DNA from 2 places in the Mesorhizobium sp. M0522 genome. Region 2 is predicted to be linked to the other one. Evidence: riboswitches for the same ligand, from Rfam matches in the RefSeq annotation. Region 2 holds a riboswitch; the other holds the start of a gene.
The links. A riboswitch is a leader RNA that binds a small molecule or an ion and turns the genes downstream of it on or off. The one in region 2 is predicted to bind cobalamin.
Positions count from the first base shown of each region.

Region 1: another riboswitch for cobalamin. It lies ahead of NKI58_RS16910 (DUF1636 family protein); the one in region 2 lies ahead of metE (5-methyltetrahydropteroyltriglutamate--homocysteine S-methyltransferase).

Region 1 is NZ_JAMYQW010000014.1:25,610-32,817, forward strand. It holds gene nuoE (NADH-quinone oxidoreductase subunit NuoE) at 1-264, opposite strand, end outside; gene NKI58_RS16875 (hypothetical protein) at 265-639, opposite strand; gene NKI58_RS16880 (NADH-quinone oxidoreductase subunit D) at 642-1,832, opposite strand; gene NKI58_RS16885 (four helix bundle protein) at 1,884-2,279, opposite strand; gene NKI58_RS16890 (NADH-quinone oxidoreductase subunit C) at 2,301-2,903, opposite strand; gene NKI58_RS16895 (NuoB/complex I 20 kDa subunit family protein) at 2,909-3,490, opposite strand; gene NKI58_RS16900 (NADH-quinone oxidoreductase subunit A) at 3,481-3,846, opposite strand; gene NKI58_RS16905 (winged helix-turn-helix domain-containing protein) at 4,182-5,381, shown strand; cobalamin riboswitch at 5,411-5,614, shown strand; gene NKI58_RS16910 (DUF1636 family protein) at 5,653-6,087, shown strand; gene cobW (cobalamin biosynthesis protein CobW) at 6,084-7,124, shown strand; gene NKI58_RS16920 (cobaltochelatase subunit CobN) at 7,143-7,208, shown strand, end outside.
Region 2 is NZ_JAMYQW010000042.1:28,171-35,378, forward strand. It holds partial or broken gene NKI58_RS30165 (MFS transporter) at 11-1,638, shown strand; cobalamin riboswitch at 2,131-2,330, shown strand; gene metE (5-methyltetrahydropteroyltriglutamate--homocysteine S-methyltransferase) at 2,426-4,771, shown strand; gene NKI58_RS30175 (FMN-binding negative transcriptional regulator) at 4,870-5,088, opposite strand; gene NKI58_RS30180 (dihydrodipicolinate synthase family protein) at 5,123-6,025, opposite strand; gene NKI58_RS30185 (trans-sulfuration enzyme family protein) at 6,078-7,208, opposite strand, start outside.

The DNA of each region.
Region 1 (7,208 bases), on a different contig from region 2:
ATTGAGCTGGTACTGCGTATAGAAGGTCGCGACTTCGAGCCCACGGATACGGGGCATGCCGAGCATGTCGGAGATCGTCTCGATCGCCGCCTTGGTCACCCAGCCTTCCTGTTCCTGCGCCAGCATCAGCAAGGGAATGATCGCGGACTGTTCGCGCCCCTTCGGATATTTCTTGATCCACTGCTTCGCCGCCGCCGCATTCGCCCGGTTGAAGGCGAAGGAGGCTGGCTGGACGCTGGCTTCTGCGAGACGGCGGACTGACATTTAATTTTGAACTCTGTTGTAGCAGTCGAAATAAAGGCGAGGGTCGGACCTGGCCAAGATGGCGGTCTTCTCATCGCTTGCGATCTTTTTCCAAGTGGTATCGACATAGTCGCGATATTTACGGTACGGATCTGAGCAATCCGCGCCAAGTGCCACCTTCCAATCCGGATATGCCGTATCGGCGTACAGATACCAACCGGAATCCAGGCTCCAAAGCCTGCCCTTCGTCGTTACCCTGCACATGACATCTGTCTTCACGCCCTCAAGCTGGCAGGACACCCAATAGGCTTGCGGCGAACTGCCCCAGGCGGCAATTGCGCCCATGCCTGCCACTCCGGCTGCAAAGCCGGCAGCAACATGCAGGGCGCTCCGCATCTTCACCGATCCACCTCACCAAACACGATGTCGAGGGAACCAAGCACAGCGGTGACGTCGGCCAACATGTGGCCGCGACACAAAAAGTCCATGGCCTGGAGGTGCGCGAAGCCGGGCGCGCGCAGCTTGCAGCGATAGGGTTTGTTGGTGCCGTCGGAGACGAGATAGACGCCGAACTCGCCTTTCGGCGCCTCGACGGCCGCATAGACCTCGCCGGCCGGCACGCGGTAGCCTTCGGTGTAGAGCTTGAAGTGATGGATCAGCGCTTCCATCGAGCGCTTCATCGCCGCGCGCTTCGGCGGCACCACCTTGCCGTCGAGGTTGGACACCGGTCCGCTGCCTTCCTTGCCGAGCAACAGGTCGACGCATTGGCGCATGATCTTGGCCGACTGTCGCATCTCTTCCATGCGCACCAGATAGCGGTCGAAACAGTCACCGTTCTTGCCGATCGGAATGTCGAAGTCCAGCTCGGCATAGCATTCGTAAGGTTGCGATTTGCGCAGGTCCCAAGGCGCACCCGAGCCGCGCACCATGACGCCTGAAAAACCCCAGGCCCAGGCGTCGGCCAGAGACACCGTCGCGATGTCGACATTGCGCTGCTTGAAGATGCGGTTGCCGGTCAAGAGTGAGTCGAGGTCGTCGACCGATTTCAGGAACGGGTCGATCCAGCTGCCGATGTCCTCGATCAGCTTCTGCGGCAGGTCCTGGTGGACGCCGCCGGGGCGGAAATAGGCGGCATGCATGCGCGAGCCGCTGGCACGCTCATAGAACACCATCAGCTTTTCGCGTTCGACGAAGCCCCACAGCGGCGGCGTCAGCGCGCCGACATCCATCGCCTGCGTCGTCACGTTGAGGATGTGCGACATGATGCGGCCGATTTCCGAATAGAGCACTCGGATCAACTGGCCGCGCTTCGGCACCTCGATGCCGAGCAGCCGCTCGGCGGCGAGCGCAAAGGCGTGCTCCTGGTTCATCGGCGCGCAATAATCGAGCCGGTCGAGATAGGGCACGGCCTGCAGATAAGTCTTGGCCTCGATCAGCTTTTCCGTGCCGCGGTGCAACAGCCCGATATGCGGATCGACGCGATCGACGACTTCGCCGTCAAGCTCCAGCACGAGGCGCAAAACGCCATGCGCCGCAGGGTGTTGCGGGCCAAAATTGATGTTGAAGTTGCGAACGGAGGTTTCAGCCATGAGCGTGTTGCTCGCGCGCCACGTGAATGGTGAATGGTGAATGGTGAATAGTCATTGGCCTGAATCGACCTCCAGCGATCGAATGAACGAACGCATCATCTTCCCTAACTTCTCGAACCTGACCGACAACAGCCCTGCACTCTTCTCGTCCAACAGTCCCACGCTCATCGAAAGAAGCGTATGGGTTTCCAGTTCCTTCAACGAACCTTGCGCAATACGAAGGAACTGAACGAAGGGCTTGCGCTGACCGCGGCCGAAACCCTCGGCGATATTTGCCGGTATCGACGATGCCGCGCGCCGCATCTGGGATGTCATGCCGAACATTTCCTTTCGCGGGAATGCTTTCGTCGCGAGATAGATGTCCGCAGCCAATACCATCGAATCTTTCCATACGTTCAGATCTCGATAGTCGTTGATTTTCCCGGACGTTCCATCCCGCTTTTCCATTCACTATTCACAATTCACCATTCACTGCTTTGCCTTTTCATCCCCCGGAAGCACGTAATCCGTACCTTCCCACGGAGACAGAAAATCGAAATTGCGGAATTCCTGCTTGAGCTCCACCGGCTCGTAGATGACGCGCTTGGCTTCGTCGTCGTAACGCACCTCGACGAAGCCGGTCAGCGGAAAGTCCTTGCGCAGCGGATGGCCTTCAAAGCCGTAATCGGTAAGAATCCGCCGCAGATCGGGATGGCCCGAAAACAGCACGCCATAGAGATCATAGGTCTCGCGCTCGAACCAGTCGGCGCCTGGATATATCCCGGTGATCGACGGCACCAGCGTCTCTTCGTCGGCCTGGACCTTGATGCGGATGCGGATATTCTGTCTCGGCGACAGCAAATGATAGACGACGTCGAAGCGCTTCGCCCGCGACGGATAATCGGCGCCGCAGACGTCGATGATCGAAATGAACTGGCATTTCGGGTCGTCGCGCAGGAAGGTCACCACCTCGATCAGGTCGCGCGGCTCGACCGAGATGGTGAGTTCGCCATAGGCGAACACCGCCTCGCCGATCCGGCCGATCAGCTTCTCGCCGAGATAGGTCGAGAGGTCATTCAACGCCTGGGTCATGCCGCTCACCGCTCTATCGTGCCGGTGCGGCGGATCTTCTTCTGCAGCAGAAGGATGCCGTAAAGCAGCGCTTCAGCGCTCGGCGGGCAGCCGGGCACGTAGATGTCGACCGGCACGATGCGGTCGCAGCCGCGCACCACCGAATAGGAATAATGATAATAGCCGCCGCCATTGGCGCAGGAGCCCATCGAGATGACGTAGCGCGGCTCCGGCATCTGATCGTAGACCTTGCGCAGCGCCGGCGCCATCTTGTTGGTCAGCGTGCCGGCGACGATCATGATGTCGGACTGGCGCGGGGACGCGCGCGGCGCGACACCGAACCTCTCCGAGTCATAGCGCGGCATCGACGTATGGATCATCTCGACGGCGCAGCAGGCGAGGCCAAACGTCATGAACATCAGCGAGCCGCTGCGCGCCCAGGTGATCAGCGCCTCGGTCGAGGTGACGAGAAAGCCCTTGTCGGCGAGCTCGTTGTTGATCTCCAGGAAGAACGGGTCGTCAGACCCTACCGGCCTGCCGGTGTTGGGGTCGATGAGGCCCTTGGGCTTCGGCGCGACGAGCGTGCCGGAACTGTCGTTCAATCCCATTCCAGCGCTCCTTTTTTCCATTCATAGGCAAAGCCGATGGTCAGCACCGCCAAAAACACCATCATCGACCAGAAACCGAGCATGCCGATCTGGCTGAACGACACCGCCCACGGAAACAGGAAGGCCACCTCCAGATCGAAGATGATGAACAGGATCGACACCAGGTAGAAGCGGATGTCGAATTTCATGCGGGCGTCATCGAACGAGTTGAAGCCGCACTCATAGGCCGAAAGCTTTTCCGGATCGGGGTTGCGATAGGCCACCAGGAAGGGTGCGGCGAGCAGCGCCAGCCCGACGATCAGCGCCACGCCGATGAACAGGACGATGGGCAGGTACGAACCTAAAAGTGCGTTCATGCTGCAGTTTCCGTTGGCGGCCAATCCACTCTGATTACAGCACCGGACCCACTTGCGGAAGCGTGACAGTTTAACCACTGAACCGTTTTAAGGAGGCTCTATGCTGCAACGCGGCGAGGGTTAGCGCAGCGCTTTCGGCGAAGCAAGTCAAACCTTGTTCAAATCGCGGTGCTGGACGGCATATCCGGGAAAACTGGTCCGATCCGCTCCTGTTTGATTTCCTTCACTTTTTACTCCACTTTTCTCTCCTGACATGAATGCCGCCAAAACCCTGTTAGCATGGCACGGAATCGCAGGTCATTTTCTCTGTCTAAAATCGTCCGGATGCCGCCTTCATGAAGGAAAAAATCTCGCTTGCCATGGCCCGCCGCATTGCGCTCGCGGCACAGGGATTCAATGACCCGCGCCCCACCGGCACGCCTGACCGCCGGCATCTGGCCCGCGTGCTTGCCCGTACCGGCCTGCTGCAGATCGATTCCGTCAGCGCCGTGGTGCGCGCCCACTATATGCCGCTCTATTCGCGGCTTGGCCCCTACAAGCTGGCGCTGCTCGACGACGCCGCCGTAACGCGCAAGCGCATGGTCTTCGAATATTGGGCGCACGAAGCCTCCTTCTTGCCGGTCGAGACCTATCCGCTGATGCGCTGGCGCATGCAGCGGGCCGAGTGCGGCGACGAAATGTACAGCGGACTGGCCAAATGGGGCCGCGAGCACGCCGCCTATATCGAAGACATCTATCGCGAGGTCGCCGAACGAGGCCCGATCGCGGCGTCGGCTTTCGAAGGCCAGAAGGGTTCGGGCGGCTGGTGGGGCTGGAGCCATGCCAAGCACGCCTTCGAATGGCTGTTCTGGGCCGGCCGCATCACCACGGCGCATCGCCGCGGCTTCGAACGGTTCTACGATCTGCCGGAGCGCGTATTGCCGCCGGCGGTACTCGCGCTACCGGTTCCCCGTCCCGAGGATGCTCACCGCGAATTGCTGCGCATCTCGGCCCGCGCCCACGGCATCGCCACGGCAGGAGACCTGCGCGACTATTTCCGCCTCTCGCCCGCCGACATCAAGGGCCGCATCGAGGAGTTGGTCGAGGCCGGCGACCTGTTGCCGGTGAGCGTCGAAAGCTGGAACAAAACAGCCTATCTCCACAAGGACGCCCGTTTGCCGCGCAAGATCGAGGCGCGCGCCTTGCTCGCGCCGTTCGATCCTGTCGTCTTCGAACGATCGCGCACCGAGCGGTTGTTCGACTTCCACTACCGCATCGAGATCTACACGCCGGCCGAAAAGCGCCAGTATGGCTATTACGTGCTGCCGTTCCTGTTCGGCGACAGCATCGTCGGGCGCGTCGACCTCAGGGCCGACCGCCCGGCCGGCGTCTTGCGCGTCCATGCCGCCTATGCGGAGCCCGGCGCCTCGCTGCAAACCGCAGCCGAGCTTTTCGAAGAATTGAAGCAGATGCAGGGCTGGCTCGGCCTGGAACGCATCGAGGTGACCGCTGCCGGCGACCTCGGCCGGCCGCTCGCGGATATCGCCGCGTCATAGACGTGCGTTGACACGACTGCCTCCACAAGCCTAAATCCGTTCCAGACGGTCCCCTGCCCGCAACGGCAGGGGCCAAGAGGGAATGCGGTGCGAAATCTCGATTTCAAATCCGCGGCTGTCCCCGCAACTGTAAGCGACGAGCCTCGGCCGAAAACCACTGGGATATTCCCGGGAAGGCGGCACCCAGGCGATGACCCGCGAGCCAGGAGACCTGCCGTCTAGGACATAAGAATCCGATCGCCTGGCGGGTTTTCCGGGCAAGGAGCCTGATTTGGAACACGACAGCAGTTTTCCGGCTGAGACAGCGGATTTATTGTCCGGCCATGGTGATTCCCCGGCCGGCGTTACCGTCATCGTCTGCTCGTCCTGCCGTGACGAGACCGGTTCGGACGCTCATCCGCGCGCCGGCGAACTGCTCGCAGAGGACACGCGCCGCGCCGCTTCCAGCGAAAACATCAAAATCCGCACCGTCGAATGCCTCGGCAATTGCAAGCGCCGGCTCAGCGCGGCCATGCTGCGCGACGGCTGCTGGAGTTACGTCTTCGGTGATCTGACCACGACCAGCGGGGCCGATCTCGTCACCGGGGCAAAGCTGTTCGCCACCGCGACGGATGGGCTCATTCCATGGCGCGGCCGTCCCGATTGCCTGAAGCGCGGCCTGGTTGCCCGCATCCCTCCCCTTGACGTTTTGAAGGACCTGACATGACCGCTGCCTCCCTTTCGCGCGTTCCCTGCACCGTGGTCACCGGCTTTCTCGGCGCCGGCAAGACGACGTTGATCCGCCATTTGCTCGAAAACGCCAAAGGCAAGCGCCTGGCCATCATCGTCAACGAGTTCGGCGACATCGGCATCGACGGCGAGATTCTGAAGGGCTGCGCCATCGACACCTGCCCCGAGGAAAACATCGTCGAGCTGGCCAATGGTTGCATCTGCTGCACCGTCGCCGATGATTTCGTCCCGGCGCTGGACCAGATCCTGTCGCTGACGCCGAGGGTCGACCACATCCTGATCGAGACATCCGGCCTCGCTTTGCCCAAGCCGCTGGTCCAGGCCTTCCAGTGGCCGTCCGTGAAAAGCCGCGTCACGGTCGATGGCGTCATCGCCGTCGTCGACGGGCCGGCGCTGGCTGATGGCCGCGTAGCCAACGACATGGACGCCCTGCAGGCCCAGCGCGCGCAGGACGAGACGCTCGACCATGACGATCCGGTCGAGGAAGTGTTCGAAGACCAGCTCGCCTGCGCCGACCTGATCATCCTGTCGAAGAGCGACCTGATGGACACAGCCGGCGCGGCCCGCGCCAATGCCGTGATCGGAAAGCATGTTGCGCGGGCGGTGAAGATCGTACCGACTTCGCAAGGCAAGGTCGACCCGTCGGTGCTGCTCGGCCTCGGCCTCGCCGTCGAGGACGACATCGAGAATCGCAAGACCCACCACGACGACGAGCTCGACCACGAACATGACGATTTTGACTCGTTCGTCATCGACATCGCGTCTGTGTCCAACCCGGACGAGCTCGCACAACGGGTCGCCACGGCGGCGGAGGAAGAAAACGTGTTGCGCGTCAAGGGTTTCGTCGAAGTCGGCGGCAAGCCGATGCGGCTCCTGCTGCAGGCCGTCGGTCCGCGCGTCAACCACTATTACGACCGCGCCTGGACCGCTGAAGACGACCGCCGCTCGCGCCTGGTCGTCATCGGCCTGAAAGGGCTGAACCGCCCGGCCATCGAGCGTATCCTCGCCGGCTGACCCCAGGCACGAGCCGCGATGCACATCCTCACCACCACATCCGCCTCGCTCGACGATCTCGCCGAGCCCGTCGATCTCAGGCAA
Region 2 (7,208 bases):
GCTTCCCACAATGGCGAAGAGAACATCTTCACTCGTTCCTTTTCAGCACAAGACCTTCCGTTCGCTATGGTCGGCTGCACTCGTTTCGAACCTTGGCACCCTGGTGGAAGGTGTGGCGGCGGCTTGGCTGATGACCAGCATCGCCACCTCCCATGGAATGGTGGCGCTCGTCCAGTCATCGACCACCCTCCCCTACATGATCTTCTCCCTCGCGGCGGGAGCGCTCGCGGACAACTTTGACCGTCGCCGGATCATGTTGACTGCGCAACTGCTGATGGTCTGCGTATCCGCCTTCCTGGCGTTCCTGACCTATGCGGGGGAAATGACACCCTGGATCCTTCTGGGTCTCACCTTCCTGATCGGCTGTGGTTGGGCATTGCACGATCCCTCTTGGCAAGCCTCGATGGGGGATATCCTGCCTCGCGAACACCTGCCTAGCGCGGTTGCGCTCAACGGCATGAGCTACAATCTCATGCGCAGCATCGGGCCGGCGATTGGCGGCCTAATCGTGGCCACAGCCGGTGCGGCCTTCGCGTTCCTCTTTAACGTCTTTTGCTACTTCGCTCTGATCGCTGCGCTGTTGCGGTGGAAAGCGGTACGGGCACGACAAGCGCTGCCGCGGGAGGCTTTCGGCAGTGCGATGGCGGCGGGCTTCCGTTACGTGCTCTTGTCGCCGAACCTTCTCAAGGTGATGTGCCGGAGTTTCATTTTCGGCCTCACCGCCGTTGTGATTTTGGCTCTCCTGCGTTGGTCGCTCGCGAACAGATCAAAGGGACCGCAGTCACCTACGGCGTGATGCTCGGCTTCTTCGGCCTGGGAGCGATTTGCGGCGCGCTCCTCATTGGGCGGGTCCGAGAAGTTCTCTCCAACGAATGGGTCATTCGCGGTGCGTTCTTTATACTGGCGATCAGCTGCTTCTTTCTGGCATGGAGTGAGGACGTTTGGCTGAGCTGTCTCCTCCTCATGCCGGCCGGTGCGGCCTGGATTCAATCATTCTCGCTGTTTAACGTCACAGTGCAGCTTTCGGCGCCGCGGTGGGTGGTTGGACGCGCCCTGTCTCTCTATCAGACGGCCACATACGGCGGCATGGCGGCGGGAAGCTGGCTTTGGGGCGAACTGGCGGATGTCCAAGGTGTTTCGGGAGCCTTCCTCGTCGCCAGCGTGGTTCTTGTGATTGGTGGACTGATGGGCATCGTTCTGCGTCAGCCGGATTTCGAAACGCTCAATCTGGATCCGACCAACAAGTTCAGCGAACCGACGCTGCAACTTGATCTGCGGCCACGAAGCGGTCCGATCATGGTGATGGTCGATTATCGTATCGATCAGAGAGATGTCCCAGAATTTCTCAGTGTGATGACATCGTGGCGAAAAGCCCGGCTGCGAGATGGCGCCAGACAATGGGCGTTGCTGCGTGACCTGGAAAAGCCCGAACTATGGACCGAGTGCTATCATGTGCCAACCTGGGTCGAGTATGTTCGCCACAACAACAGGCAGACCCAGGATGACGCCGAAATCGTTGCGCGCCTGGAAGCGCTGCACCGTGGCGATTGCCCGCCCAAGACGCATCACAAGATCGAACGCCAAACCGTGCGCGTGCACGACGATTTGCCGCTCAGGCCTCATTTGGACAGGACTTGAGCTGGCCCGTTGGTTTGAGCCGGTTACCTTGAGCCGGTGGGCTGCGAACAAGCAGGTCGAGACATTGGCCTCGATCACTTCGCAACACGCGCTGCGCCGGCCTCGGGTGCTCCCCTCGAAATCATTGTGTCGTATCACCGAGGGCATCACGGCCAACAGCTTCCTAGGCAACAGCCTCGCCATTGAGCCGAATATGGTCGCGAGCAGATCACCGACGAAGCGGTCGGAACCTCGGAGCCGAAGTTCGATGCCGAGGTGGCGTTCGCATGATGCGCGAAGCAGCACCACGGCGCTTGCCGGTATGTTTGCGCCCGGCAGCCGACGAACTCCTATCCTCCCGGACCGCTGTGCGTCATCGCTTTGATTTACCGGCCGCTCAAGGCTTCCACAGTTTTCGCTTTCGAGGCGACCTTTGGCAACATGCCAACCGAAATTTAACATAACGACATAAACATTTCTTTATGCGGCATTGACAAAGAAGCGAGCTGCTGTAATTGTCTCCCGTGTCGTGGTTCTCCGTACGGCGGTGCCGCAGCGGAGCTAAGAGGGAAGCCGGTGCGATGCCGGCGCTGCCCCCGCAACTGTTAGCGGCAAGCTAACCCCACTCATGTCACTGAGGCGAATAGCCTTGGGAAGACGGGTAGAGGCTATGACCCGCGAGCCAGGAGACCTGCCACGGCGAATTACGTCCATGGGCGGGGTGTCTCGGTGGCCGCTGCAGCCTGGCGTTCGTGCCGGCCTGCTAGCGCCTTCCTTGTCACCGACGCCCCAACCATCGGGGTATGGCATGACTGTCTCTCAGCAAATTCCTGTAGCAACGCTCGGCGTGCCGCGCTTCGGTCGTCGGCGAGAACTGAAGTTCGCGCTTGAAAGTTACTGGTCCGGAAAATCTTCCGCCGCCGACCTTCTCACGACGGCGAAGGCGCTCCGTGCCGCTAGTTGGGAAGAGCAGCACGATCGCGGCGTGTCGAAAATCCCGTCGAACGACTTCTCGCTTTACGACCATGTGCTCGACACCGCAGCCATGGTCGGCGCCCTTCCGTCTCGTTACGCCTGGAATGGCGGCGAGGTCCCACTCGACATCTACTTCGCTATGGCGCGCGGCAACCAAGGTCAGACGGAGGATTGTGGGCACGGTGGTCACCAGCATGCGGCTCATCGGCCTGGTGTAACCGCGATGGAAATGACCAAGTGGTTTGACACCAACTATCACTACATTGTGCCGGAACTAAACGATGATCAAACGTTCGCTCTTTCGTCGACGAAGCCGGTTGATTACTTCCTCGAGGCTAAAGCCCTCGGCATTCACACACGCCCAGTCATCCTTGGACCGGTCACCTTCCTCAAGCTGGCGAAATCGCCTGCCGAAGGATTCGATCCCATCGCGCTCCTGCCGCGGCTGCTGCCCGTCTACGAGCAACTCGTGCAGAGGCTGAAGCTGTCGGGAGCCGACTGGGTGCAGATCGATGAGCCAGCGCTTGTCCTCGATCTGAACCCGAACGAACGAGCTGCGTTCGAATTCGCCTATGGCCAGCTGTCGAAAGCCGCGCCCGAGCTGAAGATCATGCTGGCTACCTATTTCGGGCCGCTGGGAGACAATCTCGAAACCGCGGTTTCTCTGCCCCTGGCCGGGCTGCATATTGATCTCGTGCGCGCTCCCGAGCAGCTGGAAACGGTGGGTCGGCTCGCACCGAAGGATCTGGTGCTCTCGCTTGGCTTGATCGATGGCCGCAACGTCTGGCGTGCGAACCTGCCCGCCATTCTCGACCGCATCAAACCGATCGTCGCCGGCTGGCCCTTGGACCGCGTCGAGATCGCGCCTTCTTGCTCGATGCTGCATGTGCCGATCGACCTGCGCATGGAGACGGAACTCGACGCGGACATCAGGTCGTGGCTCGCCTTCGCGGCCCAGAAGACCGACGAGTTGGTGTTGCTTGCCCGGGCCCTGTCCCAAGGCAGGGATGCGGTGGCAGGCGCGTTGAAAGCGTCTGCCGAGGCTGCCGCCACTCGCGTGACATCCACGAAGATCCATGACCCGCTGGTTGAGGGGCGGATCGCCAGCATTGACGACAGCATGAAGCGACGAGAGAGCGCTTTTGCCGAGCGCTCCAGAGTCCAGGCCGGCACGCTCGGGCTGCCGCCGTTCCCGACGACGACCATCGGGTCCTTCCCGCAGACGCCGCAGGTACGCAGAGCGCGGGCCGCTCATGCGAAGGGCCAGCTGAGCTATGTCGACTACGAGACCTTCCTGAAGAAGGAGATCGAGGCTGCAATTCGCTGGCAGGAAGAGATCGGGCTGGACGTGCTGGTGCACGGTGAGTTCGAACGAAACGACATGGTACAGCATTTCGGCGAGCAGCTGTCCGGCTTCGCCTTCACCCAGCATGCCTGGGTGCAGAGCTATGGGTCGCGTTACGTGCGTCCCCCCATCATCTTCGGCGACGTATCGAGGCCCAATCCGATGACGCTGCGCTGGTGGCAGTTCGCCCAGTCGCTTACGGAAAACCCTGTGAAGGGAATGCTCACAGGCCCAGTGACCATTCTCAACTGGTCATTTGTTCGCGACGACGTACCCCGCTCCGAAGCATGCCGCCAGATCGCGCTCGCCATCCGCGACGAAGTGACGGATCTCGAATGGTCCGGCGCAAGGATGATCCAGATCGATGAGGCCGCGTTTCGCGAAGGATTGCCACTGCGCCAGTCTGATTGGAACGACTATCTCGACTGGGCTGTCGAATGCTTCCGGATCGCTTCAACGGGTGTAAAGGACGCGACTCAAATCCATACCCACATGTGCTATTCGGAGTTCAACGAGATCATCGACGCGATCGCTGAAATGGATGCGGATGTCATTTCGATTGAGACGTCGCGCTCGAAAATGGAACTGCTGGACGCCTTCACGAGCTCCAAATATCCGAATGAAATCGGGCCCGGAGTCTACGACATTCACTCACCACGGGTCCCGGAAGTCGGCGAGATTTCGGATCTCGTCATGCTTGCCCGCGAGCGACTGTCCGATGCCCAACTGTGGGTAAACCCGGACTGTGGCCTCAAAACCCGCAAGTGGGAGGAGGTCCGCCCTGCCCTCATGAACATGGTTGCTGCAGCACGCGCGCTCCGGGAGAAAGTGTAGGCCGGAAGGTTTCCTGGTTGCTCACCATGTGGTGAGTTAGCGGCTGCCGCATGTGGGCCGTGAATGTGCCAAAACGCGATCACATCCTTTGAAATAAGTCACTCGAGCGAGAAAGTGCACTTTCCTTCGGCACGTGTACTAATCGCGCAGGAATAAAGGGAACCGTTTTCTCCCTGTGACGTGTCGAGGTCGAAGGGGATTTGATTGGCGTCGAGACCGCTCCGGCCATGGGTTATCAGCATGCCAAGTGCGCTGTTCTCGATCAGTTCGTAAAGGACTTCTCGGCTCGGTTCATCGAAATGCGCGGGTACATACATGACAGGTTCCTTCACTGGCCGCCGGGTTCGCTGTTCACCGGCTGGCATCCGATGGCAAGCGTTCCAACGCGGCGGCGATCTGGCGCTTCGCTGCTGAGGGCAGAGGCAGGATGGGACGCGGGGGGTCGGCACGGCAAATGTCGAGCAATTCGGCAAGTGCATAGACGACGCGAAGGCTCGAGAACTCCTTGAAGAGGCTCCAGAGCGGCGCAAGCGTGGCATCGATCCGTCGCGCTTCGGCCGCATCGCCCTGTTGCGCCGCCGTGACGATCTTCACGCAGACCTCGGGCAGGATGCCGGCGAGGACGCTGTACCATGTGTCGGCGCCGGCGATTATGGCCTCTGCAGCGTTCCAGTCGCCGCTGTAGCCGATCGAGAACCCTTCCGGCACAGTGCGCCTCTGGTCGGCCAGATGGCTCTTGATCGCATCGCCCTTGTCTGTCGGATTCTTGATAGCGACAATCCCACCCACCTTTGTCAGGCGGCTGACGAGTGCTGGGGTGAAATGGAAATGCGTCGTTCCTGGATTGTCGTAGACGACGATCGGCAGGCCGCTCTCGCACGCCACCGTCGAGAAATGTTCGAACACCTCGTCCTCAGTGAGCGGGGTGTAGGAGGCGGCCGCAAGCAGCCCCGCGGCAACTCCAAGGGCCTTGGCGTCCTGCGCGAACCTCACTGCTTCATCGGTGCGCAACGCGCCCACACCCACCACGACCGGCGTTCGCCCGGCGATTTCGTCCAAGGTCTCGGCGAGCGTCCGTCGCCGTTCCTCGCGCGACAGATACATGTAGGTGCCGGTGCTGCCGAGAAGACCGATGGAGTCGACCTGAGCGGCGCCAAGCCGAGCAATCAGCCTGCGCAGAGCAACGGTATCGACGCGGCCGTCACGATCGGCGGGCGTGATGGGAAACGCGGAAAGACCACTCAGGAATGCCATGGCAAGGCTCCAGGTTTGTGCGTGAGCGCAGGACTGGCCGGACGACAGGTCATCACAAGGCGTCCAGAGCCCGCCGCAGGTCGGCGATTAGGTCATCGGCGTCTTCAAGACCCACCGAGAGACGCATGAGGTCCTCGCCGACTCCATCGGCCAGATGGGCATCCTTGCGGATCGGCTGACGAGCACGGGTCAGGCTTGCCGGATGATAGATGAGGCTGTCGGCATCGCCGAGGCTGACAGCCCGGGTGATCAAGTTGAGCCGGTCCATCATCCGGCGCGCGCCCTCGAACCCAGCGTGGAGGCCAAAGGCCAACATGCCCGAGCCTTGGGACATCTGCTTTCGCGCCGTCACCTGATCAGGGTGCGAGTCGAGGAAGGGATAACTCACCCATGCCACCGCCGGGTGCGCCTCGAGCGCCTGAGCCACCGCAAGGGCAGTGGCGCTGTGCCGTTCCATGCGCAGCGTGAGCGTCTTCAGACCGCGCAGGATCAGGAAGGCTGACATGGGCGAGAGCGCTGCGCCGGTGATGTAGCGCAGGCCCGTTTCGTGCAGCGTGCGGAGCGTTTGCGCGTCGCCGAGAATCGCCCCGCCAAGGGCGTCACCATGCCCATTGATGTATTTGGTCAGCGAGTGGAGCACGAGGTCGGCCCCATGTTCGAGCGGCCGCTGGAGCGCGGGGGAGGCGAAGGTGCTGTCGACTGCAACCTTTACACCGCGCGCGTGGGCGCGCTCGGCAATGGCAGCGATGTCTAGGATGCGGCTCAGCGGATTCACCGGCGTCTCGAAGAAAACAAGCCGGGTCCGCTCGGTAATCGCGGCATCGAGATTTTGAGGATCGGACAGGTCCACCGCGACGACCTTGATGCCGAAGCGGGGGACCGCCTGTTCGACCATGGCAAGCGTGTTCGCATAAAGTGTCCTGTGGACGATGAGTTCATCCCCTTGGGACAGGAGCGACAGGATCAGCGTCCCGAAAGCCGCCATCCCCGAGGCAACGACCAGACCTGCCTCGGCTCCTTCCAGATTGGCAAGCCGTTGTTCTAGGATCTCCGTCGTCGGATTGTATTCGCGCGCATAGAGCCTTCCGCCAAGCGCGGCGGCGGCCTCGTTCGCTGCCACGCTTTCGAATCCATAGGTCGAGGTCAAGAAGACTGGCGGCTGAACGGCATTGGAAAAGCCGGC